DNA from 4 places in the Streptomyces sp. NPDC002623 genome. Region 2 is predicted to be linked to each of the others. Evidence: riboswitches for the same ligand, from Rfam matches in the RefSeq annotation. Region 2 holds a riboswitch; each other region holds the start of a gene.
The links. Region 2 has a riboswitch for S-adenosylmethionine ahead of ACWD4O_RS06875 (aminotransferase class V-fold PLP-dependent enzyme). Riboswitches for the same ligand answer to the same signal wherever they lie in the genome.
Positions count from the first base shown of each region.

Region 1: it holds a riboswitch for S-adenosylmethionine, as region 2 does, so the genes downstream of both, ACWD4O_RS34160 (amino acid ABC transporter permease) here and ACWD4O_RS06875 (aminotransferase class V-fold PLP-dependent enzyme) in region 2, are expected to answer to the same signal.
Region 3: it holds a riboswitch for S-adenosylmethionine, as region 2 does, so the genes downstream of both, ACWD4O_RS37550 (putative leader peptide) here and ACWD4O_RS06875 (aminotransferase class V-fold PLP-dependent enzyme) in region 2, are expected to answer to the same signal.
Region 4: it holds a riboswitch for S-adenosylmethionine, as region 2 does, so the genes downstream of both, thrC (threonine synthase) here and ACWD4O_RS06875 (aminotransferase class V-fold PLP-dependent enzyme) in region 2, are expected to answer to the same signal.

Region 1 is NZ_JBSFWB010000024.1:2,260-9,156, forward strand. Features, by position in the region: gene ACWD4O_RS34135 (LLM class flavin-dependent oxidoreductase) at 1-451, opposite strand, end outside; gene ACWD4O_RS34140 (putative leader peptide) at 522-653, opposite strand; gene ACWD4O_RS34145 (GNAT family N-acetyltransferase) at 665-1,414, opposite strand; gene ACWD4O_RS34150 (ABC transporter substrate-binding protein) at 1,494-2,516, opposite strand; gene ACWD4O_RS34155 (amino acid ABC transporter ATP-binding protein) at 2,598-3,401, opposite strand; gene ACWD4O_RS34160 (amino acid ABC transporter permease) at 3,398-4,378, opposite strand; SAM riboswitch class IV at 4,775-4,894, opposite strand; gene ACWD4O_RS34165 (glutathione S-transferase C-terminal domain-containing protein) at 4,961-5,860, opposite strand; gene ACWD4O_RS34170 (hypothetical protein) at 6,256-6,576, opposite strand; gene ACWD4O_RS34175 (hypothetical protein) at 6,539-6,897, opposite strand, start outside.
Region 2 is NZ_JBSFWB010000003.1:252,399-259,295, forward strand. Features, by position in the region: gene ACWD4O_RS06855 (NYN domain-containing protein) at 213-1,556, opposite strand; gene ACWD4O_RS06860 (hypothetical protein) at 1,594-1,833, opposite strand; gene ACWD4O_RS06865 (rhomboid family intramembrane serine protease) at 2,017-2,802, shown strand; gene ACWD4O_RS06870 (Lrp/AsnC family transcriptional regulator) at 2,799-3,077, shown strand; gene ACWD4O_RS06875 (aminotransferase class V-fold PLP-dependent enzyme) at 3,095-4,462, opposite strand; SAM riboswitch class IV at 4,606-4,722, opposite strand; gene trpD (anthranilate phosphoribosyltransferase) at 4,800-5,864, opposite strand; gene qcrB (cytochrome bc1 complex cytochrome b subunit) at 6,010-6,897, opposite strand, start outside.
Region 3 is NZ_JBSFWB010000030.1:52,329-59,225, forward strand. Features, by position in the region: gene ACWD4O_RS37535 (SCO6745 family protein) at 52-921, opposite strand; gene ACWD4O_RS37540 (endonuclease/exonuclease/phosphatase family protein) at 946-1,866, opposite strand; gene ACWD4O_RS37545 (dihydrofolate reductase family protein) at 1,943-2,587, opposite strand; SAM riboswitch class IV at 2,839-2,948, shown strand; gene ACWD4O_RS37550 (putative leader peptide) at 2,982-3,104, shown strand; gene ACWD4O_RS37555 (ABC transporter substrate-binding protein) at 3,338-4,963, shown strand; gene ACWD4O_RS37560 (ABC transporter permease) at 4,972-5,937, shown strand; gene ACWD4O_RS37565 (ABC transporter permease) at 5,934-6,878, shown strand; gene ACWD4O_RS37570 (dipeptide ABC transporter ATP-binding protein) at 6,875-6,897, shown strand, end outside.
Region 4 is NZ_JBSFWB010000007.1:129,351-136,247, forward strand. Features, by position in the region: gene otsB (trehalose-phosphatase) at 1-463, shown strand, start outside; gene ACWD4O_RS14960 (alpha,alpha-trehalose-phosphate synthase (UDP-forming)) at 451-1,863, opposite strand; gene ACWD4O_RS14965 (glucosyl-3-phosphoglycerate synthase) at 1,947-2,891, opposite strand; SAM riboswitch class I at 3,054-3,200, shown strand; gene thrC (threonine synthase) at 3,219-4,535, shown strand; gene ACWD4O_RS14975 (MoaD/ThiS family protein) at 4,588-4,863, shown strand; gene ACWD4O_RS14980 (cold-shock protein) at 5,348-5,554, shown strand; gene groL (chaperonin GroEL) at 5,936-6,897, shown strand, end outside.

The DNA of each region.
Region 1 (6,897 bases), on a different contig from region 2:
TCGTGCGGCGGCCGAAGTGGGCGGCTTCGGTGGGGCGGGCGGTGATCTGGACGCGCAGGCCGGCGCGGCCGGTGCTGACGTAGTCGAGGGTGGCGATCGCCTTGGAGAGGTGGAACGGCTCGGTGTGCGTGGCCACCGCGGTCGGCACCAGGCCTATGTGACGGGTGAGCGGGGCGACCCGGGAGGCGATGAGCACGGCGTCGAGCCGGCCGCGCACCTGGTCGGTGCGGTCGTCGGGGTCGAGGAAGTGGGAGGACTGCGGGCCGAGGCCGTCCTCGATGGTCACGAAGTCGAGCAGTCCGCGCTCGGCCTCGGCGACCAGGTCGGCCCAGTATCCGGCGGTGAACAGCTCACGGGGTCGGGCGACGGGCTCGCGCCAGGAGGCGGGGTGCCAGCCGGTGCCGTCCAGAGCGACGGCGAGATGCAGCGGGGAGGAGGGGGTCGAGGACACGAGGGTGCCTTCCTGGAGGTCCGTACGAGAGCGCACGCCACCCATGACAGGGGTGCGGCAGTGGAGAACGTCAGGAGCAACAGAGCGCGCCGGCCACGCGCTGAAGGTCGATGTGGGGCCGGGAGTAGAGGTGCACGGCGTGGCGTATGCAGGTCACGGCCGCACCTCCCGCTTTCCGGGCGCCGGGCGGCGCCTCATACATCTCGACATGACTCAGAACGCCCCGGCCTTGCGGGATGTTCCCGGCGTGCGGACCGAGACGATGGTCGAGCGACGGCGCAGGGTGAAGCCGAGCGACTCGTACAGGCGGATCGCGGGGGCGTTGCCGGCGGCGGCGTGCAGGAACGGGGTGTCGCCGCGCTCGCGGATGCCGTCACCTACCGCGCGGATCAGCCGGGTGGCGAGGCCCTTGCCACGGTGGCCGGGGTCGGTGCAGACGGCGCTGATCTCGGTCCAGCCGGGCAGTCGCAGGCGCTCGCCCGCCAGGGCGATGAGACGGCCCTGGCGGCGGATGCCGAGGTAGGTGCCGAGCTCGATGGTCCGCCGCAGGAACGGGCCGGGTCGGGTGCGGGCGACGAGGTCGAGGATCTCCGGCACGTCGTCGGGGCCGAGGCGTACGGCCTCGGGCGCGGGTTCGGTGCGGAACTCCCCGGTGGCGACGAGCTGGACGCCCTCTCCCCCGCCGATGACCTCCCAGCCGTCGGGCACCTGTTGAACGGGCTTGACGCGTACGGCCGTTCCGGGGCCGACGAGGGTGAGCAGGTCGGCCCAGGCGGCGGGGTTCCCGGGGTCGGCGAGGGCGGCGAAGTCGTAGACGTCGGCCGGGTAGCGCGCGGCGCGGCCGACCCGGTCGGCGAGGTGGGCGTGCGGGCCGTCGAGCGCGGCCCACACCGCGTTGTCGAGGGCGTGCGGGTGGGTGAAGGTCGGAGCTCCGCCTCCGCGGAGGTCGATCGAGGTGGCCACGGAGGCGAAGTCCCTTCCTGTCATCCCTGTCGTTGTTCCTAACTCAACTTGCATGCGTCAGCGCCATGGTGACGGTCGGTCAGGAGTTGTCCAGCGGCAGTCCGGGCGGGTTGATCTCGGACTTGGCGACGGCCTCGTTGGAGAGGTTGTAGGCGGCCAGCCACTTGGCGTACTGACCGTGCTCGATCAGGTAGTTGATGGCGTCGGCGACCGGCTTGGCGAGTCCGCTGTCCTTCTTGGCGGTGGCGGCGATCAGACCCTGGAGCGTCTCGCCGGCGCCGGAGAAGGTGCCCGCGTTACGGGTGGCGTTGGCCTTGCCCGCCGTCTGGGAGACGTTGTAGGCGATGCCGGGGTTGGGGCCGAAGTACGCGTCGATCTTGCCGCTGGCGAGCGCCAGGTAGATGCCGTTGCGGTCCGGGTAGTACTTGACGGTGAGCTTCTTGCCCTCGGACTCCAGCTTCTTCTTCCACTCCAGGAGGATCTTCTCCTGGTTGGTGCCGGAGCCGACGGTGACGGTCAGTCCGGCGAGGTTCTCGTAGTTGCCGTCGAAGTTCCACGTGTTGGACTTCTTGACCTCCCAGCCGAGGTTGTCCTGGCGGTAGGAGGCGAACTCGTACTTCTTCTTGCGCTCCTCGGTGTCGGTGATGTTCGAGAAGCCGACGTCGACCTTGCCGCTGTCGATGCCGACGAAGAGGTTCTCCCAGGTGAAGTTCTTCGTCTCCGGCTCGAGGCCGAGGACCGCGGCCACCAGACGGCCGAGGTCGGGCTCGGCCCCGGTGAGGGTCTTCTGGTCGTCGCCGACGTACGCCAGCGGGGCGAAGCCGGAGGGCAGGGCGCCGATGCCGATGTTCAGCTTGCCGCTCTTCTTGATGGCGTCGGGCAGTTCGGCGCTGATGGACTTGACCTCGGAGACCTTCAGGGCGGTCTCCTTGGCGGCGCCGTTGGACACCCGGCCGACGGTCACACTGCCGGCGGAGCTGTCGGTCGTGGTGGCGGCCTCGCTGTCACCACCGCAGGCGGCGAGCCCGGTGGCGAGGGTGGCGACCGCGGTCGCCGCGGTGATGCCGCGAATCAGGCTGCGTCGGGTGAAGTGGGCAGACATGGCCGTCCTTTGTGACTCAGAGGGTGGTGAGGGTGTGGCGTGAGGGCGTGGCGTGGGGGGAAGTCGTGGGGCGCGTCGGTGTCAGAGCACCTTGCTGAGGAAGTCCCGCGTCCGCTCGTGCTGCGGTCGGTCGAGGACCTCGCCGGGCGGGCCCTGTTCGACGATCTTTCCTTCGTCGATGAAGACGACCCGGTCGGCGACCTCGCGGGCGAATCCGACCTCGTGGGTGACGATGACGAGCGTGGTGCCGCTGGTCGCCAGGTCCTTGATGACGGCGAGGACCTCGCCGACGAGCTCGGGGTCGAGCGCGGAGGTGGGTTCGTCGAAGAGGATGACGCCGGGGCGCAGCGCGAGGGCGCGGGCGATGGCGACGCGCTGTTGCTGGCCGCCGGACAGCTGCCGGGGGTAGGCGCCGGCCTTGTCGGCGAGGCCCACCCGGTCCAGGAGTTCGCGGGCCAGTTCCAGGGCGGCGGGCTTGGCGAGTCGCCCGGTGGCAACGGGGGCGGCGGCGACGTTGTCCAGCACGGTCAGGTGCGGGAAGAGGTTGAAGTTCTGGAAGACGAAGCCGATCCGGCCCCGCTGGGTCAGGATGGCCCGTTCGCTCAGCTCGCGCAGCCGGTCGCCGTGCCGGCGGACGCCGATCAGCTCGCCGTTGACGCTGACGTAGCCGATCTCGGGCTTCTCCAGGTGGTTGATGACCCGCAGCAGGGTGGACTTGCCGGAGCCGGACGGGCCGAGGATCACGGTGACCTCGCCGGGCCGCACGGTCAGACTCACCCCGTCCAGGACGCGGTGGGCGCCGTACCACTTGTGCACGTCGTGCACCTCGACGGCGGCGGGCACGACCGCGGCGATGGCGGCGCTCTGCACGGTCTCGGTGGTCATACGGCGGCCTCCCGGCGGATGCGGGCCCGCAGGTCGGTGAGACCGGTCCGCAGTTTCTGCAACGGCGTCGGCGGCAGGGAACGCGTGGCGCCCCGGGCGTAGTACCGCTCGACGTAGAACTGGACGACGGAGACGAGGCTGGTCAGGATCAGGTACCAGACGGTGACGACCAGCAGCAGCGGCACGATGTCGCCGGGGTACGTGGCCCCCATGGTCTGCGCGGTGCCGAACAGGTCGAGCAGCGACACATAGAAGACCAGCGAGGTGGACTTGACCAGGCCGATCAGCTGGTTGACGTAGTTCGGCGTGATCGACCGCAGGGCCTGCGGGAAGACGATCTTCCAGAACTGGTAGCGCTTGGGCAGGCCGAGCGCGGCGGCCGCCTCGTGCTGGCCCTGGTCGACGGAGAGGATGCCGCCGCGGACCACTTCGGCGGCGTAGGCCGCCTCGTTGAGGCTGAGGCCGACGACGGCGATCACCATGTCGGTGGCCAGCCGGGACTCGTCGAAGCGGAAGAACGCCGGGCCGAAGGGAACCCCCACGCTCAGGGTCTGGTACAGGGCGCTGAAGTTGTAGAGGAAGAGCAGCACCACGATCAGCGGGATGGAGCGCAGCGCCCATACGTACGTCCAGCTGACCGCGCGCAGCACCGGGCTCCTGGAGAGCCGGGCGAGGGCGAGCAGGATGCCGCCGAGGAGGCCCAGCACCGCGCTGTAGGCGGCCACTTCCAGGGTGATCAGCAGTCCGTCGAGGATGACCGGCCGCAGGAACCAGTAGCCGAAGCGGTCCCACTGGTAGAAGGGGTTGGAGATCAGTCCGTGCGTGAACTGCGCCACCAGGACCAGGACCACGGCGGTGGCGATCCAGCGTCCGGGCTTGCGCAGCGGCTGGACGCGCTGGGCGGTGAGCTTCGCCGGCGGGACGTCGACGGCGGGTGCGGCCTCGGCGAGGGTCACGGCACCTGGGGGTTCACTCATGAGGGGCTCCGGCGGAAGTCGGACACCCCGGGTCACGGCAGCCGTGCGTGGCCGGACGCGCTTCGGCGGGGCGGCGGGGGCCGCTCCGGGGGCGCGAACAGGGCATGGCGCACGGATGCGTACAGGAGACCGGGGTGGGGCGGACAACGGCACACCGCTCGGGCGGTGTTCGTCAGGAACGCGGCGGCGGGGCTGCGGTGCGAGGGGTTCGTTCAGCCCCGACAGCGGGCACGGCCCGGTGCGGTACACAGTGCGCTGTTCACACGCAGGAGGTCGACGGCGCGGTTGGCGACGAGGATGTCGAGGTACGGCCGTACGCAGCCCCGGGGGCGGCGGGGCGCCGTCCGAAGAGCTGCGTACATGTCCGTCACCGTCACTGTTCCGGCCCCTGAGGGGCCCTCGCGCTTACCGATACGTCATTACCGAAACGTCGGTCCGGTCGTCACCTGGGGCACCCCACCGCGGAGCGAGGGTTGCCGGTCAGCTAGCCAGGGCTTGTCGCTGACGCTCATGACCGTTCTGGGCCGTAAGTAAGACAGTTGCCCGAACGAATGTCAACGGCGGTCCAGTGGATGGACCGGGTCAGGGCCGGTTGACCTGCGGTCGGACCGCCGAACCGTCCGCTGCATGGGTCTCCCAGTCCAGGATCTGGACAGCGGCGCCGGCGGCCTCCAGGCCCTGGCAACGGGCGTGGTGACGGCGGGCGATGGCGTCCAGGTCGAGGTGGGCGCTGAAGGCCGGGTGGGCGGCCAGCCGGCGGGCGTAGGCCCACAGGGCGGGGTGGTCGGCGATGCGGTGCACGGCGGCCGCGTCCAGGTGGTAGCGGTGCACGGTGTCGAGTTGGACCAGGGCGACCCACAACTCAACGTCGGCTGCGGTGATCTGATCGCTGATCAGATGGGTGTGCACACCGAGGCCGCGCTCCAGCACGCCGAGCGTGTCGAGCAGCGTCTCGAGGGCGGCGGCGCGCTCGGCCTCCCCGGCGTCGACCGCTCCGGCGCGCTGGGCGGCCGCCTCGATGCCCTGTGCGCACATCCGCTCGACGGCCTCGATCTGCGACTCGGCGCCGCACGGGTACAGCGTGGCCCGACCGCCGCCGAACCTGCGGGCGAGGTCGCGGGCGATGTCGGGGCCGTGGCTGCTGACGATGCGCCCGGACCAGTCGTCGCTGAGCACCGGCGCGAGGGCCGGTCCGCGGTACCGGTGCGCGCTGGCGTCGTACAGCGGGCGCAGCGCGCTGTGGCCGCCGTCGGGGCTGTCCGGGACGGCGGGCAGGAAGGTGACCGGACAGGCCTTCTCCAGGCCGAGGAGGCTGTGGGTGACGGCGATGCGCAGACAGTCGGGGTCGGCCGCGGCCAGGTGGAGGCGGTAGCGGCGCGGCACGGCGTAGTGGCCGCTGCGCGCGTCGCGGCCGATCCGGCCCCGGAAGACGGGTGCGGGCCGGGCGGACGGGTGGGCGGCGGCCAGTGGTGTGACGGACATGACTCTCCCCGGGGCGGGGCGCGCAGCGACGGTGCGCGCGGCGGCGGATACGACGTCGAACAGGGAGGTGTGGACCTCGTCCGTGCGCGCCGGGTGCGGCCGTGTCCGGGGGACACCGCCGGTGCGGTTCGGCGCGGGGACGGGCCCGGCTCAGCCCTGGGAGCTGATCGCGCTGCAGACGCGCTGCAGGTCGATGTGACGGCGGGAGGTGAGAAGGGGCGAGGACCACGCCGTGCGGCTCGCTCGGCCGCTGATCGGCTTCCGTCGCCCCATTGGCTCTACCTTCCCTACCTGTTCACTAGGATTCCCGGTTCGAGTGTCGATCCGCCCCGACCGCCCGTCAAGAGGGCGTCCACCTGGTGAGTACCCGGGACAGCACCCGGGGACTCGGGGCCTCAGTCGGAGGCGGGCAGCGCCTTGGGGGCCTTGACGGTCAACGGCTCGCCTCCGTAGGTCAGTCGGCCGGCGCCGGACGCGGTGCAGAGCAGTTCGAGGGTGTCGGCGGCGTCCACGTACCGCTTGCCGATGAGTGTGCCGGGGGTCTCCCCGGCGGCCGGCCCGGCGGGGACCTGCGCGGCAGGGACCATGGGGACGCCGCCGCATTCGACGACGCCCGTCGTGCCCTCGGGGGCCCGGATGACGATCACGCGGGTGGTGCCGCCGGCGACGGCGAGCTGGTCACCGGGGCGCGGGGTCGGTGCGGGGGACGACGCCATTGTGCGGCTCTCCTTCTGCTGGTTCTGCCGGGGGTGCGGGTTCCGCCGAGGGCGCGGGGGTGACCGAGGGCGCGGGGGCTGCAAGGGGTGCGGGGGCTGCAAGGGGTGCGGATACGGCCTGGGGTGCCGGTGCGGCCTGGGATGCGGGCGCGGCCTGGGATGCGGAGGCGGCCTGGGATGCGGGCGCGTGTGCCGGAGGGGCGGCGGGCCACTGGCCGGTGAGCCGCTCGCCCAGTCGGTCGAGCTCGTAGGACTGGCGGGCGAGCCAGAAGCGCAGGAAGCCGGTGAGCGAGTAGCGCAGGAACAGCGCGCCGCCCACCA
Region 2 (6,897 bases):
GGAGACGGGCTCCTTCTTTTGAGTGATCACCCGTGTGGAGGTTCGAGCACCAGACCTTAGTGACCCAGCCGTGATCAGTTCAAATCCTCGGGAGAAAAAAACCCATCACGCAACACAGTTTTTTCACACAACTCACGCGCAGCAATGCTCGATTGACACTACGTTGCGTGATCATTCAGTCAATTCGGGCATTAAACCTGCAACTTCGACCTTCAGGACAGTCGCTTCAGAAGTACCGCGGAAGCCACCGGTCGGGCACCCGCCTTCGCGACCCCGTCGGCCACCTCCCGGTCGGTCGAGGCGACGATCACCGGCCGGCCCGGCGGCTCGGCCCGGACCAGCTGACGGATCAGCTCGTCGGCCGTGACCCCGGGCTTGGAGAACAGCACCCGCACCCCGCGCGGCGGCGCGAGCAGCACCGGAGCCGCCAGTTCGGCCCCGTCGAAGACACAGGTGACCTCGGCGCCGGTCTGCGCGGCGAGCTGCGAGAGCTGCCCCAGCAGCCGCAGCCGCTGCTTCTCCAACGGCATCTGCGGATAGCCGGTCTTGGTGACGTTGTAGCCGTCCACGACGAGATGCGCCTGCGGCAGCGCGAGGAGCTGGTCAAGAATGGCCGGATCATGCTCGGACAGGGCCCGCGCGGCGATGTCCTTCGGGGTCATCCGCCCGGGCTCGACCGCGTCGACGGTCTCCGCGGGGCGCACCGACACCGGCGGCAACGCCAGTTCCCGCCGCAGCCCTTGGGCCGCGTCCAGCACCGTGTCGAGCAGCAGCCGCAGCCGCATGTCCTCGACGCTGCGCCCCTCGCGCGCCGCCCGCCGGGCGGCCTCCAGGGCGGCCTCCGTCTCCCCGAGCCGCCCCTTCAGCCGCCGTGCCTCGCTCTCCGCGGCGGACACCTGGGCATGCCCCTCGGCCCGGACGGCCTCGATCTCGCTCTGCACCTTGCGCAGCGCGGCCTCGCCCCGCTTGATGTCGCTGAGGGCCGAACGCAGCTTGCGGTTGAGCGAATCGGCCTCCCTTTTCGCCACGTCCAGTTCGACGCGCAGCCGCTCGGTGTCCGCGCGGGTCTGCTCACGCGCCCGGTCCAGCTCCTCGCGCAGCCGCTCCAGCTCGGCCCGGCTCTCCTCGTCGGCGCGCTCGGCGTCCGCCCGCTGGGCCTCCTCGCCGGCCGCGGTGACCAGCTTCACCCAGCCCGTGGGCCGCAGTACATAGGCCGCGGCCGCCACGTCGAGCGGGTCCGCGGCCGGGGTCGGCGAGCCGGAGTCGAGAGCGCCGGAGAGTTCCGGCTGGGCTTCTCTGAACTTCTCGGCGATGCGTTGCCGGAAGAGCGGATCGGTCTCCAGCGCGGCGGCCATCGCGTTGCCGGCGAACTTGGCCCGCCGGTTCGGCGCGAACCGCGCGTACTGGCGCAGCTGGGCGGGCAGTTCGCCGACGGTCAGTCCGCCGAAGCCGTCGGACACGATCGTGACGACCCTGCGCCGCACGCCGTCCGGCAGCGGACGGTCGAGCATCTCGGCGGCGCCGTCGCCCGGCCCCCCGCCTGCGCTCTCCACCATCCGTCACACCCCAATACCTGTGCGGGGCCGGCTCCCGTCAGGAGCCGGCGCCCGGCCGATCCACGAGTTCCACCTGGTCCACGGCGTTGCACCAGCGGCACCGCACCGTCTCGATGGTCTCACTGACCACCTCGCGCTCCTCGACCTTCGGCTCACCGGCGAGGTCGAGGTGCACGTACTCGACGACCTTCGACGAGCGCGTCACGTCGAACCGCGTGAGGTTGCCGCAGAGCGTGCAGCGCCACCGCGTCGTGGCGGTCGGCAGGGGAACCGTCATCGTGACTTTCCGCTTCCTTCTAGTGTCGTACTTCCAGTGTCGGGGTCGGGCCGGAGGCTCCCCCGCGCGTATGGCTCGTAACCCTACGGCCTGGCGCGTACTCGCCGCCCATCCGATCACCGCGCCCGCCCGGCGGCGAGGCGGTCTGTGCTGGTGCGTCCTGTTCCGTCATGCTCTGTATCCATGATCAGCAACTGGAGCGGAACGGTCGGCAGGACGGTCCGCAAACCCTCGGCGCCGGTGACCTACGGACTGATCGCCGTGTGTTGCCTGATCTTCGTCATCGGCCCCGCCTCGGGCTTCAATCCGGGCTACGGCACCGGCGACGAGCTGCTGGCCGCGCAGCGGGCCTACTTCCGGCGCTGGGGCGTGGTGCCCGCCGAGCTCTTCGCGGGCTCCCCACGGGCCGCCCTGACCCCGGCCACGGCCCTGTTCGTGCACGGCAGCTGGGTGCATCTGCTGGGCAACATGCTCTTCCTCTACGTCTTCGGGGCGATGACCGAGGAGCGGATGGGCCGCGTCGAGTTCACGCTCTTCCACCTCGGCTGCGGCTATCTGGCCCTGCTGGGCTACGCCGCCGCCAACGCCGGTTCCGCGCAGTCCCTGGTCGGGGCCTCCGGGGCGATCTCGGCGATCCTCGGCGCGTTTCTGTACCTGTTCCCCCGAGCGCGGGTGACCAGCCTCCTGCCGTTCCTGTTCTTCCTGCCGCTGCGCTTCCCCGCCTGGGTCGTGCTGCCCTTCTGGGCGGCCCTGCAGTGGGTGGCGGCGGGCCGGGCCACCGCCGGGCCCGGGGTGGCCTACCTGGCCCATGTGGTGGGCTTCGGCCTGGGGCTCGTCTACGCGTGGGCCCGTTTCGGCCACAGAAGGGGCCCGAAGGGCGGCCTGGGCAGGACGGCGGCGGGGAACGGGCGGGCGACTAGAGTGAGGGCCGCCCCAGCAACGGCCCCCGAGGGAGAGAACCAGCCGTGATCACCGCGATCGTCCTCATCAAGACCAGCGTGGACCGGATCCCCGAGATCGCCGAGCGGATCGCCTCGCTGGACTCCGTGAGCGAGGTCTTCTCCGTGACCGGGACCTACGACCTGATCGCCATGGTCCGGGTGAAGCAGCACGAGGACCTGGCGGAGGTCATCCCCGGGAGCATCAGCAAGATCCCGGGGGTCGAGGGGACGGACACGCACGTCGCCTTCCGCACCTACTCCCAGCACGACCTCGAGGCCGCGTTCGCCATCGGCCTGGAGTAGGCCCCGGCGCCGGCGCCCTACACCGCGGGGACGCAGCGGCCGTCCTGCGTGCGGTACTGCCACCGCGCGCCGTCGGTCACCAGTTCCCGTACGGCGGTCACGAAGCGCTCCACGTGCTCGTCGGGGGTGCCCGCGCCGAAGCTCACCCGGATGGCGTTGAGGGACTTCTCCCCGGGGGCCGCCTCGGGGGCGCCGCACTCGCCCTGGCTGTGCAGGTCGCCGCCCAGGAGGGTGCGGACCAGCGGGTGGGCGCAGAAGAGGCCGTCCCGGACGCCGATGCCGTACTCGGCGGAGAGGGCGGCGGCGAAGTGGGAGCTGTTCCAGCCCTCGACGACGAAGGAGATCACGCCCACCCGCGGGGCGTCGTCGCCGAACAGGGACAACACCCTGACCTGCGGCACCTCGGCCAGACCGGCCCGTACCTTCTCGATCAGGTACTGCTCACGGGCCACCAGCGCCTCGAAGCCGGCCTCGGTCAGCGCCTTGCAGGCCGCGGCGATGGAGTACGCGCCGATCACGTTCGGGGAGCCGGCCTCGTGGCGGGCGGCGCTCTCGTGCCACTCCACGTCCACTCCCCCGTCCTCGCGCCGGGTGACCTTGCGGCTGGCGCCGCCGCCCGCGAGGTACGGGTCGGCGGCCTGGAGCCAGTCGGCGCGGCCGGCCAGGACGCCGGAGCCGAAGGGCGCGTACAGCTTGTGGCCGGAGAAGGCGACCCAGTCGACGTCGAGGTCCCGCACCGACACCGGGTGGTGGGGGGCGAGCTGGGCGGCGTCCAGGACGATGCGGGCGCCGTGGGCGTGCGCGGCCGCCGCCAGCTCGCGCACCGGCCACAGCTCGCCGGTGACGTTCGAGGCGCCGGTCACGCAGACCAGGGCCGGGCCGTACGGGTCACGGTCGGCGAGGGCGCGCTCCAGGGTCTCCACGGCCTGGCGCGGGGTGCGCGGGGCGTCCAGGTAGGTGACCCGGGCGTCCTTCCAGGGCAGCAGCGAGGCGTGGTGCTCGGTCTCGAAGACGAAGACCTGGCAGTCGGCGGGGAGGGCCGCGGCGAGCAGGTTGAGGGAGTCCGTGGTGGAGCGGGTGAAGATCAGCTGGTCGTCGGGGCGGCAGTCCAGGAACTCGGTGACCGTCCGGCGGGCGTTCTCGAACAGGTCGGTGGAGAGCTGGGAGAGGTAGCCGGCGCCGCGGTGGACGCTGCCGTAGTAGGGGGCGTAGGCCGCCACGTCGTCCCAGACGCGCTGGAGGGCGGGGGCGCTGGCCGCGTAGTCGAGCGCCGCGTAGGCGACCTCGCCGCCCGTGACGAGCGGGACGGTCACATCCCGCCCCAGAACGGGCAGAGGCGCACAAACGGTCTGGACGGAGGCAGCGGTGGAGACGGAAACGGACATGACGGAACTCCCGTGTGAGGCAAGGGAAAAGTGAAAAGGGGTACGCGGAAGCGGGGCTCTGCGCCCTATCGCATTCGCTTGCTCACAGAAGGCTCCCTCGATGACCAGGATCCCTGGCCGCACGCTCTCAGAAGCGTGTGAGGGATCCGCGCTTGCCGTGCACCTTGTTGTGCACAGCCTGGTCTTCACCCGGGGCACCCCGCCACGGACGGAGGGTTGCCGGACAGTCGGCCGGGGCCTCTTGACTGTCACTCATGACCTGACAAAGGAACGTACGCGATGTGATCGTCGTCCCGCAACCCGTGTCCGGATCGCGGGACGACCGTCCGTTGAGGAACTACCTGTTGCTGGCGGCGACCCAGCGCTCCAGCGTCCGCTTGGCCGCGCCGGAGTCGATGGACTCGGCCGCCCGGTCCATTCCGGACCGGATCTGCTCGGCCAGCGTTCCGCTGCCCGGGTCGAGGGCCACCAGCGCGGCCGCCGAGTTCAGCAGCACGGCCTCCCGCACCGGGCCCGGCTCGCCCTCCAGAAGACGGCGGGCGACCTCCGCGTTGTACGAGGGGTCCCCGCCCCGCAGGGCCTCCACGGGGACCAGCTCCAGGCCGACGTCACGCGGGTCGAAGCTCTCCTCGGCGACCTTGCCGTCGCGGACGACCCACACATGGGACGTGGCCGTCGTCGTCAGCTCGTCGAGGCCGTCGTCGCCCCGGAAGACCAGGGACGAGTTGCCGCGCTCGGCGAAGACGCCCGCGACGACCGGCGCCATGCGCGGGTCCGCGACGCCGACCGCCTGGGCCCGCACCTTCGCCGGGTTGGTCAGCGGGCCGAGGACGTTGAACACCGTGCGGATGCCCAACTGGCCGCGGGCCGCGCCCACATGACGCAGCGCCGGGTGGAACTTGATCGCGAAGCAGAAGGTGATCCCGGCCTCCTGGGCCACCTCGGCCACCCGCCGCGGCGTCAGCTCCAGATTGACGCCGAGCTTCTCCAGGACGTCCGAGGCGCCGGACGCGGAGGACGCGGCCCGGTTGCCGTGCTTGACGACCGTGGCGCCCGCGCCGGCCACGACGATCGCCGACATCGTGGAGATGTTGACCGTCTTCGCGCCGTCGCCGCCGGTGCCGACGATGTCGACGGTCCGACCCGGCACCTCGATCAGGTTGGCGTGCTCGTACATCGCCCGGACGAGCCCGTTGATCTCCTCGACGGTCTCGCCCTTGGCCCGCAGCGCCACCACGAACCCGGCGATCTGCGCATCGGTCGCCTCGCCGCGCATGATCCGGTCCAGCGCCCAGAACGTGGCGTCGGCGTCCTGGTCGTGGCCGTACAGCAGGCTGTTCAGGACCTCGGGCCAGGAACGGCCCGCCGCGGTGTCGCCTCCAGCGGGGGTCACAGCGCTCATCAGCCGCTCCTGGGTGTCGTAACGATCTTCTAGGGCTCTCGTAGAAGAGTGTGTCCCCACCCTATCCAGCCCGTGGGCACGGGAACGGGCCCCGTCCGAAGACCGGACGGGGCCCGTTGCGCGGGCGTGGCGACGCCGCAAGCGATCAGTGGTGGCCGTGGCCGCTCGTGATCTCCTTGTACTCCTCGACGGTGGGCTTCGGGATCTGCTGGTCCTCGCCGAAGTACGCGCCGCTGATCTTGGCGCGCAGCTTCTCGGAGCCCGTCACCTTGCGCTCGACGCCGTTCTCGTCGACCGCGGGGCCGATCGCGGCGGGCACGTACTGCTCGTGCGCGGTGAGGGTGTGCAGCTGCTCCTGGCTGAGCGGCTCGTGGATCTCGACGAACTCACCGTGCGGCAGGCGCTTGATGGTGCCGGTCTCGCGACCGTGCAGCACCTTGTCCCGGTCCCGGCGCTGCAGGCCGAGGCAGATCCGCTTGGTGAAGATGTACGCGATGACCGGTCCGACGAAGAAGAAGATCCGGACGAACCAGGTGATCGAGTTGATCGACAGGTGGAAGTGGGTGGCCCACAGGTCGTTGCCACCGCCGACCAGCGTGATCATGTACATCGTGACCCAGGCGACGCCCAGCGCGGTCCGGGTCGGCGCGTTGCGCGGGCGGTCCAGGATGTGGTGCTCGCGCTTGTCGCCGGTGACCCAGGACTCGATGAAGGGGTACATCGCCAGCGCCGCGAGGACCACGCCGAAGAGCACCAGCGGGATGAACACGCCCAGGACGAGCGTGTGACCCCAGATGTTGATCTCCCAGCCCGGCATGAAGCGGATCAGACCCTCGGCGAAGCCCATGTACCAGTCGGGCTGGGCGCCGGTCGACACCTGGTCCGGACGGTAGGGGCCCATGGCCCAGATCGGGTTGATCTGCGCGATCGCCGCGATGGCCGCGATCACACCGAAGACCAGGAAGAAGAAGCCTCCGGCCTTGGCCATGTACACCGGCAGCAGCGGCATGCCGACGACGTTCTTGTTGCTCTT
Region 3 (6,897 bases), on a different contig from region 2:
CCGGCCAGCCCGGCCGACCCCGGCCGGCCGCGTCAGCCCCACCCGGCCGCCTCAGGCCTTGCCGAGCAGATCCGCCGGAAACGCTCCCGCCGCCACCGCGGCCTTGGCGAACGTCGCCCCCAGAGCCGTCAGGCGGGCCACGCCCTCCGCGCCGAGGTGCTCGTACGGAGCCCGGTCCAGGCGGTCGGTCTCCTGCTCGATGTCCTCGCGGAGCGCCACGCCTCGCTCGGTGAGCTCGCCGGCGCCGTCCAGCAGCCCGCGGTCCCGCAGGCGGGCCGTCGCCGCGTTCCAGTCGTCCAGGGTCCAACCACGGGTGGTCACCACCCACTTCGGCGTCATGCCCCTGCCCGTGGCGGTGTGGGTCACCAGCGCCTCCAGCCCGTCGAGGCCCGCGGACATCAGCACGGCCAGGTGCCCGTCGCCCCGGTGCTCGCGCAGCAGGGTCGCCCCGTGCCAGAACGCGAGGTGCGGCTCGTCGGGGACGGGAAGGTCGGCGTGCGCCGAGTACAGCGGCCGGGCGCTGCGCCCGCAGGCCTCGACGGCGCGCAACGCCAGCCGTGCGGCCTCCGCCATCTCCGCGGACGCCAGGACCTCCTCGCCCAGCAGCCGCCGCAGCGTCGCGTCGACGGCACGCGCGCGTGCCGCGAGCACGTCCGCGGGGGTGGCGATCGACCACACCGCGGGCACGTGCCGGGCCACGAGGTCGTGCTGGTAGTTGTAGAAAGTCGCCGTCACCGCGCCGGCCCCGACCGCCCCCAGCGCGGCCGCCCGCGCGGCGAAGTTCACGGCCTGGGGATGGGTGATCCCGAGAGCACCCAGCTCCCGTCCCAGTTCGGGCGCGAAGTAGTGCGTCGCGTGCAGGGAGTTGAGGGGGTGGTTACAACGTCGACCGGCGCGCGGCTCGAGGGCAGCAGTAGTCATGCCCAGCAGGTTACCGACCGGTCATTACTCCGCCGCTCGCGGTTCGACGCCCTTGCCCACGCTCTGGGCGAGGTCCAGGTCGGTGTGCAGCAGGTTGTGGTCCGAGTGCTCGGTCGGGTGCACACCGTGCTCGAGCGCGACGACGCCTCGCAGGAAGACGTAGTCGAACTTGCTCTGCCAGTCGGTGGTCGGCTCGCAGGTTCCGGTGGTCGGGGGATGACACTTCGGGTCCGTGTCCGCGGCCAGCTCCCACATCCCGGTGAGCTCGGAAGCGTCCGGCACGGCGTTGAAGTCGCCGAGAACGATCGCGCGGTCGTGCCGGGCGACGGCCGCGGCGAGTACGCCGACCTGGCCCGCTCGGACCGACTCCTGACGCCGTTCGGCGAGGTGCGTGTTGAAGACCCGGACGGAGCGGCCGTCCACACGGGTGGTGACTGCCATGTACCCACGGTCCTCGGATCCGCCGTCGGGGTATTCGACCGTGACCGGGTCCGTCATCGGCGCCGCCGAGAGGAGCGCCTGGCCGTAGCCCCCCGGACTCCACGGCGCTCCCCCACAGCGGCCCCAGTTCTGCAGAACCGTCCCGTACTCGACGTGGTAGACCAGCCCGTAGCGGTCCTTCAGGTAGTCCCGGATCCGCTCGACGTCACGCACGCACGCTTCTTGCAGGCCGATCACCTGGGGCGCGTACGTGGCGATGTCCGCCGCCCGGTCGGCGTTGCTCTCCTCGCAGGGGTTGCAGATGTTCCACGTCATGACCCGGTTCGGCACGACGTCCCGGACGGCGTCGACGGGCGGCGCCCCGGCTCGGGGCGCGCCGCTCGGCGCCCTGGAGCCGACGAGCACCACGCAGGCCACGATCGCGGCGCCCACGAGCAGCCGCATGTCCTTTCCGAGCACCATCGCCTCCCAGGAGTGGATGCACGTGGCATCCGACGTCTCCATGGACGAGGTTATGGGACGGAGTTGTGAACGACGCATGCGGTGTGCGGGCCCCGGACCCGCCCGGCGCGGGGCGGCTTCAGTCGTCCTGCCCGAGTCCGCGATCGGGTGCGCTCATGTCCCCTGTGCGGGGCGTGCCTTCGGAGAGCCCGTAGCGCAGGTACACGGTGCCCTTCGGACTTGCCGCCGGCGGTTCGAGGAGCGTGATGTTCGTGGGCACCGCGCCACCGTCGAACACCTTCTTCCCGACGCCGAGCACGATCGGGTGCACCCAGAGGTCGAGACGGTCGAAGAGCTTCTCGCGCAGGAGGGTCTGTACCAGGTTCAGGCTCCCGACGACCTTGATGTGCTTGTGCCGGTCACGGATCTCGCGCACCGCGCCGGCCAGGTCCGGGCCGAGTTGCGTGGACCCGGCCCATGAGAGGTCGGGCCTGCCGCGGGAGGCCACGTACTTCGGGACGCTGTTGAAGAGCGTGGCGATCTCGTTGTCCTCGCCGCCCTTCTGGTGCGGCCAGTAGGCGGCGAAGATGTCGTACGTCCGCCGGCCGAGCAGGAGGGCGTCCGTGCCTTCGTAAGCGGCGCCGATCTGCGCCCCGGCGACCTCGTCCAGCAGGGGCGCCTGCCAGCCGCCGAACGGGAACCCCGCGGGGTCCTCGTCGGGGCCGCCGGGCGACTGCCCGACGAGGTCGAGGGTCGCGAACAGCTCGATGTCGATGAGGCCCATGGCTACTCCTGATGAGTTGGTCGTCCCGGTCGGTAGGTAGACCTGTGGGCGTCGGCAAACTCATCGGGACGCCGCACCGGCACTCCCGTTCACGATGGATCACAGGCCGCGTCCACGCCGGGTGGCCGCCCGGTGTCCGGCGTCGCCGCAGGTCAGCGGCCTGTCCATGCCGTCCGATGCCGACGTCCGGCATTTGGACGACGATATTGCGATATTGACGGGTCAAGGAAGTGATCCGTACGATCGCGAGTGGCATTGAGTGTCAGCGTCAAGCCCTGGCTTGCTGACCGGCAACCCTCCTCCGCGGTGGGGTGCTCCAGGTGAAAGCCCGGCGGGGTCGACGACCCTGCAAGCGCGCGGCCCCGGCACCGGGGCCTGAGAGGGGAGGACCACCGTGCGGATCGACTGCAGTCTGAGTGCCTCTCTCGCCGCCGCGGCGGCGTTCTCCGGACTCTCGCGCCGGCGCCACATCGATCTCCAGCGCTTCGCCGGCTGTCTGTGTAGCACCTCCCTGTAGCCCCTCCCCAGCGCCTCCCGACGGCTCGTCTCCGCACGCCCGTGTGCAGCGGCTGACCGGACGTCACCTCCGCGGCCGACGTCCGCCGTCGGCGGCTCCGGCGATCCCACGCCTCCCTCCCTTCCTCCCCTTTCCTTCCTCTTTCCCCTCGCAGTCGACTTCCCCTGCGTCGCCCTGCCCGGACGTTCTGAACGGGCACGTGCGCGACGGCTTCGGAGTAGGAGAACCATTCCGTGATAGCGCGTACGGATTCCCGGCCCACCCGGTGGGCGGCCCTCGCGGTGCTCGTGACGAGCGGCGTGCTGCTGAGCGCCTGCTCGGCGGGCGGCGACGGCAGTTCGAGCAGCGGCGGCGGCCAGGCCCGCTCCGGCGGCACGCTGACCTTCGCCGTCGGGTCGGACGCCGGCTGCGTCGACCCCCAGCAGGTGGGCAGCAACGACACGATCTACTCGCTGCGCCAGATCGTGGACTCCCTGACCGACCAGGACCCCAAGACCGGCAAGATCGTGCCCTGGCTCGCGAAGAGCTGGGACATCAGCGCGGACGCCACGACCTTCACCTTCCATCTGAGATCGGGCGTCACCTTCAGCGACGGGTCGGCGCTGACCGCCCAGGTGGTCAAGGACAACTTCGACGCGGTGCCGAAGCTCGGCGCCCTGGGCACGCTGGCACAGGGGTATCTGAGCGGCGTGGACAGCACGACCGTGGTCGATCCGCTCACGGTCCGGGTCACGTTCAAGCAGCCCAACGCGCAGTTCCTCCAGGCGACGGCGACGCATTCGCTGGGCATCGAGTCGTCGGCGAGCGTGCGGAAGAGCCCGCAGGACAAGTGCAGTCAGGGCGTGGTCGGTTCCGGGTCGTTCGTGTTGAAGGACTACGTGCAGAACCAGTCGATCGCCCTGGCCAGGCGCGCCGGGTACGCGTGGGGTTCCGCGCTGTGGACCAAGAAGGGCGAGGCGTACCTGGACAAGCTGGTGTTCAAGGTGGTGCCGGAGGCGGGTGTGCGCACCGGGAGCCTCCAGTCCGGGCAGGTGGACGCGATCAGCGGCGTCGGCAGGTCCAACGAGTCGGCGCTGAAGAGCGGCGGCCAGGTGGACCTTCAGCAACGGGCCAATCCCGGGGTGGTGTTCAACCTGGGGCTGAACAACTCCCGGCCGGCGCTGAAGGACGTCAGGGTACGGCAGGCGATCTCGTACGCCGTCGACCGGCAGCAGGTCGTGGACACCGTGTTCCCGACCGGTACCGAGCCCGCGACCAGCATCCTGGCGCACACCACCCCCGACTACTCCGACCTCGGCGCGGAGCTGACCCTGGACGCGGCGAAGGCCAAGTCCCTGCTGGACTCGGCGGGTTGGAAGACCGGCGGCGACGGCATCCGGGTGAAGGACGGCAAGAAGCTCAGCCTGACCGTCTCGTGGTTCCCCAACGCGGCCACGAATCAGCCCTCGCTGGAGCTGATCCAGCAGCAGCTCAAGGCCGTCGGCATCGGTGTGGTGCTCAAGCAGCTGCCGGTCACCCAGTTCGCGCCGACGCTGCAGTCCGGTGACTTCGATGTGGTGTGGGGCAATGTGACCCGCGCCGACCCGGACATCCTGCGCAGCTCGTTCTCCACCCGTCTGGCCAACTTCTACCAGCTGTCCGCCGGCCCCCTGGACACCGCGCTGAGCGAGCAGGCGGCGACGGCCGACACCGCCGAGCGGAAGCAACTGGTGGTCCAGGCCCAGGAGTTGCTCGTGCGGAACGCCTATGTCGTCCCCGTGGTGGAGCTGCAGACCCAGCTCGGGGTGTCGAAGAAGGTGCACCGTCTCGACTTCGACGCCTCCAGCCGGATCCAGCTGCACGACACCTGGATCGGCTGACGGCCGCCATGCGTCTCTATGTCGTCAAACGCGTCGCGCAGGCGATCGGCGTGCTGTGGGCGGCCTACACGGTGGCGTTCCTCGTGCTGGACTTCCTGCCCGGTGACCCGGTGTCGGCGATGGCCGGCGCCGGAGCGGACACCGGGCAGGTCGATCCGGCCCAACTGGCCGCGCTCCGGCATCAGTACGGCTTCGACAAGCCGGTGCTCGCGCAGTACGCCGACTACCTGGGCCGGGCGGTGCGCGGGGACTTCGGCGACTCGATCTCCACCGGCCGGCCGGTGACCTCGAGCCTGGCGGATGCGCTGCCGGGGACCCTTCAGCTGACCGGGGCGGCGCTGCTGCTCGCGGTACTGGGCGGCGGCTCTCTCGCGGTGCTGGCGACCTACACCAGCCGGCGGTGGCTGCGGCAGCTGCTGCTGTCGTTGCCCCCGCTGGGGGTGTCGGTGCCCACGTTCTGGGTCGGACTGCTGCTGGTGGAGCTGTTCTCGTTCCGGTTGCGGCTGTTCCCGGCGTTCGGCAACGACGGGTTGCGCGGTCTGGTGCTGCCCGCGGTGACCCTCGCGATCCCGACCGGCGCGCTGGTCGCTCAGGTGCTGTCCAAGAGTCTGTTCACGGCGCTGGACCAGGCCTATGTGGAGACCGCGCGGGCCAAGGGCGCCGGGCGGCTGCGGATCCATCTGCGGCATGCGCTGCGCAACGCCTCGCTGCCCGCGCTGACGGTCGTCGGACTGCTGGCCGGTCAGCTGATCGCGGGGTCGGTCGTCGTGGAGACGGTGTTCTCCCGCGACGGCCTCGGCCGGGTGACGGCGGCCGCCGTCACGGTCCAGGACATCCCGCTGGTCCAGGGGGTCGTGGTGTTCGGCGCGGTGATCTTCGTCGCCGCCAATCTGATCGTCGACCTCGTCTATCCGCTGCTGGACCCGCGGATCGTGGTGGCCTCGAGCAGGAACAGGAAGGTGAGTCCGGCATGAGCCAGACCCTCGCCGACGGCGTCTTTGCCGATGACCGCTCCGCCGACGCCACGCTCGGCACGGCGCGGCCGGTCGGACCGGGCGGCGACGCCCGGGTGCTCGGGCGCGGCGCCGGACCGCGGCGGTTCCTGCGGTTCCTCGTGCGCCGCCCCGGCCTGGTGGTCTCGGTTCTCCTGCTGGTCCTGGTGGTGCTGGCCGCGTTCTGGCCGGGGCTGTTCACCTCGCGGGACCCGCTGCAGGGGGTGCCGTCGGAGAACTTCCGCGGCCCGAGCGGCGCGCACTGGTTCGGCACCGACGAGCTGGGGCGGGATGTGTTCTCCAGGGTGGTGCACGGGGCACAGTTGTCGCTGAAGGCGACCCTCATCGCGGTGGCGGTCGCGTTCGTGGTCGGCGGGCTGATCGGCCTGGTCGCCGGGTTCGTGGGCCGCTGGGTCGAGGACGTGCTGATGCGGTTCGTCGACGTGCTCCTCTCGATCCCGGCGCTGTTCCTGTCCCTGGCCCTGGTCACCGCCCTGGGCTACGGGACGGTGAAGGTGGCGGTCGCGGTGGGCATCGCCAGCGTCGCCCAGTTCGCGCGGGTGACCCGGGCGGAGGTGCTGCGGGTGCGGCAGGCGGTCTTCGTCGAGGCCTCGCGCTCGTGCGGGGCGCGCTGGTACTCGGTGCTGGGCCGGCATGTGCTGCCCAACGCGGCGGGCCCGGTGATCGTGCTGGCCACCCTCGACTTCGGCGCCGCCATCCTCGCCGTGTCGGCGCTGAGCTTCCTCGGCTACGGGGCTCCGCCGCCGGCCCCGGAGTGGGGCACGTTGATCTCCGAGGGCCGTAACTACCTGGCCAACGCCTGGTGGCTCACGGCGCTGCCCGGACTGGCGATCGCCGCGACGGGGCTGGCCACCAACCGCCTCGCGCGAGCCCTCGACGGCGAATGGTCCGGGCAGCGATGACCGGCCCGGTGACCCACGG
Region 4 (6,897 bases), on a different contig from region 2:
GCTCCCGCGGGTCCTGGCGGCGGCCGGGGACCTGCCGGGCGTGTGGGTGGAGGAGAAGGCCGGCCAGGCCGTCGCCGTCCACACGCGTCGCGCCGCCGATCCCCAAGCCGCGTTCGAAGCGCTGCGCGCGCCCCTCGGCGACCTCGCGGTCCGGCACGGACTGATCGTCGAGCCCGGCCGGATGGTCCTGGAGCTGCGCCCGCCGGGCATGGACAAGGGCATGGCCCTGCTGGAGCACGTCCGCGAGACCGGCGCGCGGAGCGTCCTGTACGCCGGTGACGACCTCGGCGACCTGCCCGCCTTCGCCGCCGTCGAGCGACTGCGCGCCGACGGCGTCCCCGGGCTGCTGGTGTGCAGCGGCAGTACCGAGGTCGGCGAACTCGCGGAGCGCGCGGACCTCGTCGTCGACGGGCCCGCCGGGGTCGTGGCGCTGCTGCGGGAGCTGGCCGCTCAGCTCGGCTGAACCCCGGGAGCCTCCCGCAGGGCGTTCAGCTGGTCCAGGAACCACTGGGCCGGGGGGAGCGCGGTCGCCGCCGCGGACAGCCGCTTCGTGCGCTCGGCCCGCTCCTCCGGTTTCATGGTCAGCCCTTCGTACAGGGCCCGTGCGGTCTCCAGGACGTCGTACGGGTTGACGACGAGCGCGTCCTCGCCCAGTTCCCAGTACGCCCCCGCCTCCCGGGACAGCACCAGGGCGCAGCCCTCGTCGGAGACGACCGGGACCTCCTTGGCGACCAGGTTCATGCCGTCGCGGATGGGGTTGACCAGGGCGACGTCCGCGAGGCGGTAGGCGGCGAGGGAGCGGGCGAAGTCGTCCTTGAGGTTCAGCAGGACCGGCGTCCAGCCGGGCGTGCCGTACGCGGAGTTGATCTCGTCCGTCAGACGCTGCACCTCGGCCATGTAGTCCCGGTAGACGGCGAGGTCCTGGCGGGAGGGGTAGGCGAACGCCACGTGGACGACCCGCTCGCGCCATTCCGGGTGGTCGTCGAGCAGCTGCCGGTAGGCCAGCAGCCCGCGCACGATGTTCTTGGACAGCTCGGTGCGGTCGACGCGGACGATCGCCTTCCGGTCCGTGCCGCCGATCTCCTCGCGCAGGGCGGCGATCCGTTCCTCGACGTCCGCCCGGTGCGAGCGCTCCCGCAGGAAGTCGGCGTCGGCCCCGAGGCCGTGCACGCCGACCTGCGTCTTCCCCGGCCCGCCGGCGTACTCCGCGCAGCACGCGGTGAACGCGTCCGCCCAGCGGTGGGTCAGGAAGCCCAGGCGGTCCGCGCCGAGCATGCCGCTCAGCAGCTGTTCGCGGATGTCCGCGGGCAGCAGGCCGAAGTAGTCCGAGGGGGCCCACGGCGTGTGGGAGAAGTGCGCGATCCGCAGGTCGGGGCGGAGTGCGCGGAGCATCCCCGGGACCAGACACAGGTGGTAGTCCTGGACGAGGACGGCCGCGCCGTCCGCCGCCTCCTCCGCCAGGGCCTGCGCGAACGCGTGGTTGTACGTCTCGTACGAGGCCCACTGGCGGCGGAACTCCGCGTCGAAGACCGGTTCCAGCGGGGTCTGGTAGAGCAGGTGGTGGACGAACCACAGGACCGAGTTGGCGATGCCGTTGTACGCGTCGGCGTGCACATCGGCCGGGATGGGCAGCATGCGCACGCCCTCCTCGCCGACCCCGCGCCGGACCGCCTCCCGGTCGCCGTCGGACAACGCCGAGCACACCCACAGCGCGCCCGCGTCCGGCCCGATGGCCGACAGGCCGGAGACCAGCCCGCCGCCGCCGCGTTTCGCGCGCAGCGAGCCGCCCTCGTCGACCGTGTACGAGACCGGGCCGCGGTTGGACGCGACCAGGACCTGAGCAGCTCCACCGGTGGTAGCCATAGACCTCAACCTAGCCCGCTCCGGAAACGCTCAAACGTACGGTCGCCCTGTGTGGCCAGGACGTATACAACGGGTGTGCGGTGTTACGCGACCTTGCGGGACTGGTACTCCGCGATCTCCGCCATCGGCGGCCGCTCCTCGGTGTCCACGGAGTAGGTGCGCGGTTCGAAGCCGTCCGGGCTGCGTTCGAACTGGGTGAGGGAGGGGCGGATCAGGTGTCCGCGGGCCAGCCGGAGCTGGGCGGTGCGGTAGATCGCCGCGGCCATCCGGCCGAGGGCCTGACCGTCCTGGTGGCGGTGCTTGCGGACGCCGACGTCGACCTGGGCGAGGGCGTCGAGGCCCACCAGGTGCAGGGCGTCGACGAGCATGCCCAGCTCCACGCCGTAGCCGACCGGGAAGGGCAGCTGCTCCAGCAGGCTGCGGCGGGCCGCGTACTCGCCGCCGAGCGGCTGCACGAACCCGGCCAGCTGCGGCCAGTGCATGTTCAGCAGGGGCCGGGCCATCAGCTCGGTGACCCGCCCGCCCTGGCCGGCCGCGCCGCCCAGCGGACGGTCGTACATGCCCTTGACGAGGTCCACCCCGGGGTCGGTCAGCAGCGGGCCGACGATGCCCGAGACGAAGTCGGAGGAGAACTCCTTCAGGTCGGCGTCGATGAAGCAGACGATGTCCCCGCCGGTGACGAGCAGCGAGCGCCACAGGACCTCGCCCTTGCCGGGCACGGCCGGGATGCGCGGCAGGATGTCGTCCCGGTGGACGACCCGGGCTCCGGCCGCCGCGGCGACCTCGGAGGTCCGGTCGGTCGATCCCGAGTCGACGACCACGATCTCGTCGACGAGCGGGACCTGCTGCATGAGGTCGTGGCGGATGATCGCGACGATGTCGCCGACCGTCTCCTCCTCGTTCAGCGCGGGCAGCACCACGGACACCGACTGGTTCGTGGCGCGCTTGGCGGCCAGGATCCGGTGCAGCGGGCGATCGGTCCCCGACCAGGAGCGGGTGGCCAGCCAGCGCTCGACCTCTTCCAGCACGGCGGCTCCTCACATCTCGCGTACATCTCGCGGTTCGGACGACTATCTCAACGATCCTGGGCTTCGGTTACAGTCTTGAACAACGCGGATGACCATCGCATGTCCGAGGTCGTCCACGGTTCAATGAGATCAACGCACTCATTGAGATCAACAACCGAATACCGCTCATCCAGAGGGGCAGAGGGATACGGCCCGATGAAGCCCCGGCAACCCTCCAGCCGGTCTGACCACGTCGTCGTGGTGAGGCTCCCGGCTCGGGAAGGTGCCAAATCCGTCTCACGGCGAAGTGCGTCGTGAGGAAGATGAGGAGAAAGGGCCTCCCCTCACATGGCTGCGCAGAACGTTGCAACCGAATCCACCGTTTCCTCCGCCTCCAGCTCCAGCTCCGCCTCGGCCGTCGACCTCGGTCCCGCCGCGGCGTTGAACTGCCGTGAGTGCGGTCACCGCGTGCCCCTCGGGCCGGTCTTCGCCTGCGAGGAGTGTTTCGGCCCGCTCGAGATCGCGTACGACTTCTCCTCCTACGACACGGAGGAGCTCCGCAAGCGCATCGAGGCGGGACCCGCGAACGTCTGGCGCTACGCGCCCCTCCTGCCGGTCCCGGCCGACGTCGCGGACAAGCCGAACATCAACCCGGGCTGGACCAAGCTCGTCCAGGCCGACAACCTCGCCCGTGAGCTGGGCGTCGACGCCGGAAAGCTCTTCGTCAAGGACGACTCCGGCAACCCGACGCACTCCTTCAAGGACCGCGTCGTCGCGCAGGCCATCGAGGCGGCGCGCGCCTTCGGCTTCACCACCCTCTCGTGCTCCTCGACCGGCAACCTGGCCGGCGCGGTGGGCGCCGCGGCGGCCCGCGCCGGCTTCCGCTCCTGCGTGTTCATCCCGCACGACCTGGAACAGGGCAAGGTCGTCATGGCCGCGGTCTACGGCGGCGAGCTCGTCGGCATCGAGGGCAACTACGACGACGTCAACCGCTTCTGCTCCGAGCTCATCGGCGACCCGGCGGGCGAGGGCTGGGGCTTCGTCAACGTCAACCTGCGGCCGTACTACGCGGAGGGGTCCAAGACCCTGGCGTACGAGATCTGCGAGCAGCTCGGCTGGGTGCTTCCCGACCAGCTGGTCGTGCCGATCGCCTCCGGCTCGCAGCTCACGAAGATCGACAAGGGGCTGCAGGAGCTGATCAAGCTCGGGCTCGTCGAGGACAGGCCGTACAAGATCTTCGGCGCTCAGGCCGAGGGCTGCAGCCCGGTGTCCGTCGCGTACAAGGCGGGGCACGACGTCGTCCGTCCGCAGAAGCCGAACACCATCGCCAAGTCGCTGGCCATCGGCAACCCGGCGGACGGTCCGTACGTGCTCGACATCGCGCGTCGTACCGGCGGTGCGGTGGAGGACGTGACGGACGAGCAGATCGTCGACGCGATCAAGCTGCTGGCGCGGACCGAGGGCATCTTCGCGGAGACCGCCGGTGGAGTGACGGTGGGTGTGACGCGCAAGCTGATCGAGAACGGTCTGCTCGACCCGACGCTCACGACGGTCGTGCTGAACACGGGCGACGGTCTCAAGACGCTCGACGCGGTGGCCGGCACGGGACTGACCGCGACGATCCGCCCCAACCTCGAGTCGTTCCGCGACGCGGGTCTCGGCTAGTCACTGCCCCGCGCCCCCGCGGGGCGCTCCACCTGACCGGAGGTCGAAAGTCATGAGCGTCACCGTCCGCATCCCCACCATCCTGCGCACCTACACCGGCGGCTCGGCCGAGGTGAAGGCCGAGGGGGCGACCCTCGGCGAGGTCATCGCCGACCTCGAGAAGAACCACACCGGCATCGCCGCCCGCGTTCTCGACGATCAGGGCAAGCTGCGTCGGTTCGTCAACGTGTACGTCAACGACGACGACGTCCGCTTCGAGCAGGGGCTTCAGACGCCGACTCCGGACGGCGCCGGCGTCTCGATCATCCCGGCGGTCGCGGGCGGCTGAGCGGCGGCCGGGCGGCGGCCGGGCAGTGACTGACCGCTGTTCAGTACCCGTTGGTAGTAACCGTCGGTAACAGCGATTACCGAGCGTTCATCGAATTGCCCTCTCCGCGATAGAAGCGGAGGGGGCAATTCAGTGTGGTTGAGCGCGGTACAGTTGGGGAACCCGGTCCGGATCACCGGATCCGGAGTCTTTGATTTCTGCCCCGTGCCCGATAAGAAGCAGCCAAAGTGTGTATACCTTTCGCGGCTTTTGTGGCTTTCATGGGGCCCGACTTGCCCTGAATTCAGGCGAATTCTCGCCACATTCCGGATCCATTGCGTCCAGAATTCTCGTCCAAGTGACCTGTTGCAGAGGGCAGTTGGACAGATACATTCAGCCGCGGTCGACGCGTTCCGGCGCACGCCCCCAATCGTTGGGGGGTGAGGTCTGACCCGGATCCGCGAAGTGTGGATCTGTGCAAGGGCCAGTAATAGGGGAGTTAGGCATGGCTCAGGGCACCGTCAAATGGTTCAACGCGGAGAAGGGGTACGGCTTCATCGCGGTCGACGGTGGTGCGGATGTTTTCGTCCACTACAGCGCGATTCAGATGGACGGCTACCGCACCCTGGAAGAGGGTCAGCGGGTCGATTTCGAGATCTCGCAGGGTCAGAAGGGGCCGCAGGCGGACATGGTCCGTCTCGCGACCGGCTGAAGCGCGCGCCGACTGACAGCGTCGTTCTTCTGTACGTCACATCCGAAGGGCTTGTACCTCCTGGGGGGGTACGAGCCCTTCGGTGCGTCCGGTGCGTCCGGTGCGTCCGGTGCGTCCGGTGCGTCCGGTGCGTCCGGAGCCTCCCGCGCCCCTCTGGTCGCACCGTTGTTCACCTGCGGATCCTCCCGAGTAGCTTGCACTCACCTATGCCGAGTGCTAATCATTGGCGTTAGCACTCTGAAGGTGAGAGTGACAACGAGGACCGGGTCGGTGAGGCCCGCAGGCCAGGTGGGGCAAGGAACCGCCAGGCCGGCGAGCCGTCCGTCGCGGGCGCCAGCGCGGTCCGGAGCAATCCACCCCAGTCCGGGAGGACCACTTCACATGGCCAAGATCATCGCGTTCGACGAGGAGGCACGGCGCGGCCTCGAGCGCGGCATGAACCAGCTCGCGGACGCCGTGAAGGTGACGCTCGGCCCCAAGGGCCGCAACGTCGTCCTCGAGAAGAAGTGGGGCGCCCCCACGATCACCAACGATGGTGTCTCCATCGCCAAGGAGATCGAGCTCGAGGACCCGTACGAGAAGATCGGCGCCGAGCTGGTCAAGGAAGTCGCGAAGAAGACGGACGACGTAGCCGGTGACGGCACGACGACCGCGACCGTCCTGGCCCAGGCCCTGGTGCGCGAGGGTCTGCGCAACGTGGCCGCCGGCGCCAACCCGATGGCTCTCAAGCGCGGTATCGAGAAGGCCGTCGAGGCCGTCTCCGGTGCCCTGCTGGAGCAGGCCAAGGATGTCGAGACCAAGGAGCAGATCGCTTCCACGGCCTCCATCTCCGCCGCCGACACCCAGATCGGCGAGCTCATCGCCGAGGCGATGGACAAGGTCGGCAAGGAAGGCGTCATCACCGTCGAGGAGTCCCAGACCTTCGGTCTGGAGCTGGAGCTCACCGAGGGTATGCGCTTCGACAAGGGCTACATCTCGGCGTACTTCGCCACCGACATGGAGCGTATGGAGGCCGTCCTCGACGACCCGTACATCCTGATCGCGAACTCCAAGATCGCGAACGTCAAGGACCTGCTCCCGCTCCTGGAGAAGGTCATGCAGTCGGGCAAGCCGCTGCTGATCATCGCCGAGGACGTCGAGGGCGAGGCCCTGTCGACCCTGGTCGTCAACAAGATCCGCGGCACCTTCAAGTCCGTCGCGGTCAAGGCCCCGGGCTTCGGCGACCGCCGCAAGGCGATGCTGAACGACATCGCCATCCTCACCGGTGGCGAGGTCATCTCCGAGGAGGTCGGTCTCAAGCTCGAGAACACCTCCCTGGACCTGCTGGGCAAGGCCCGCAAGGT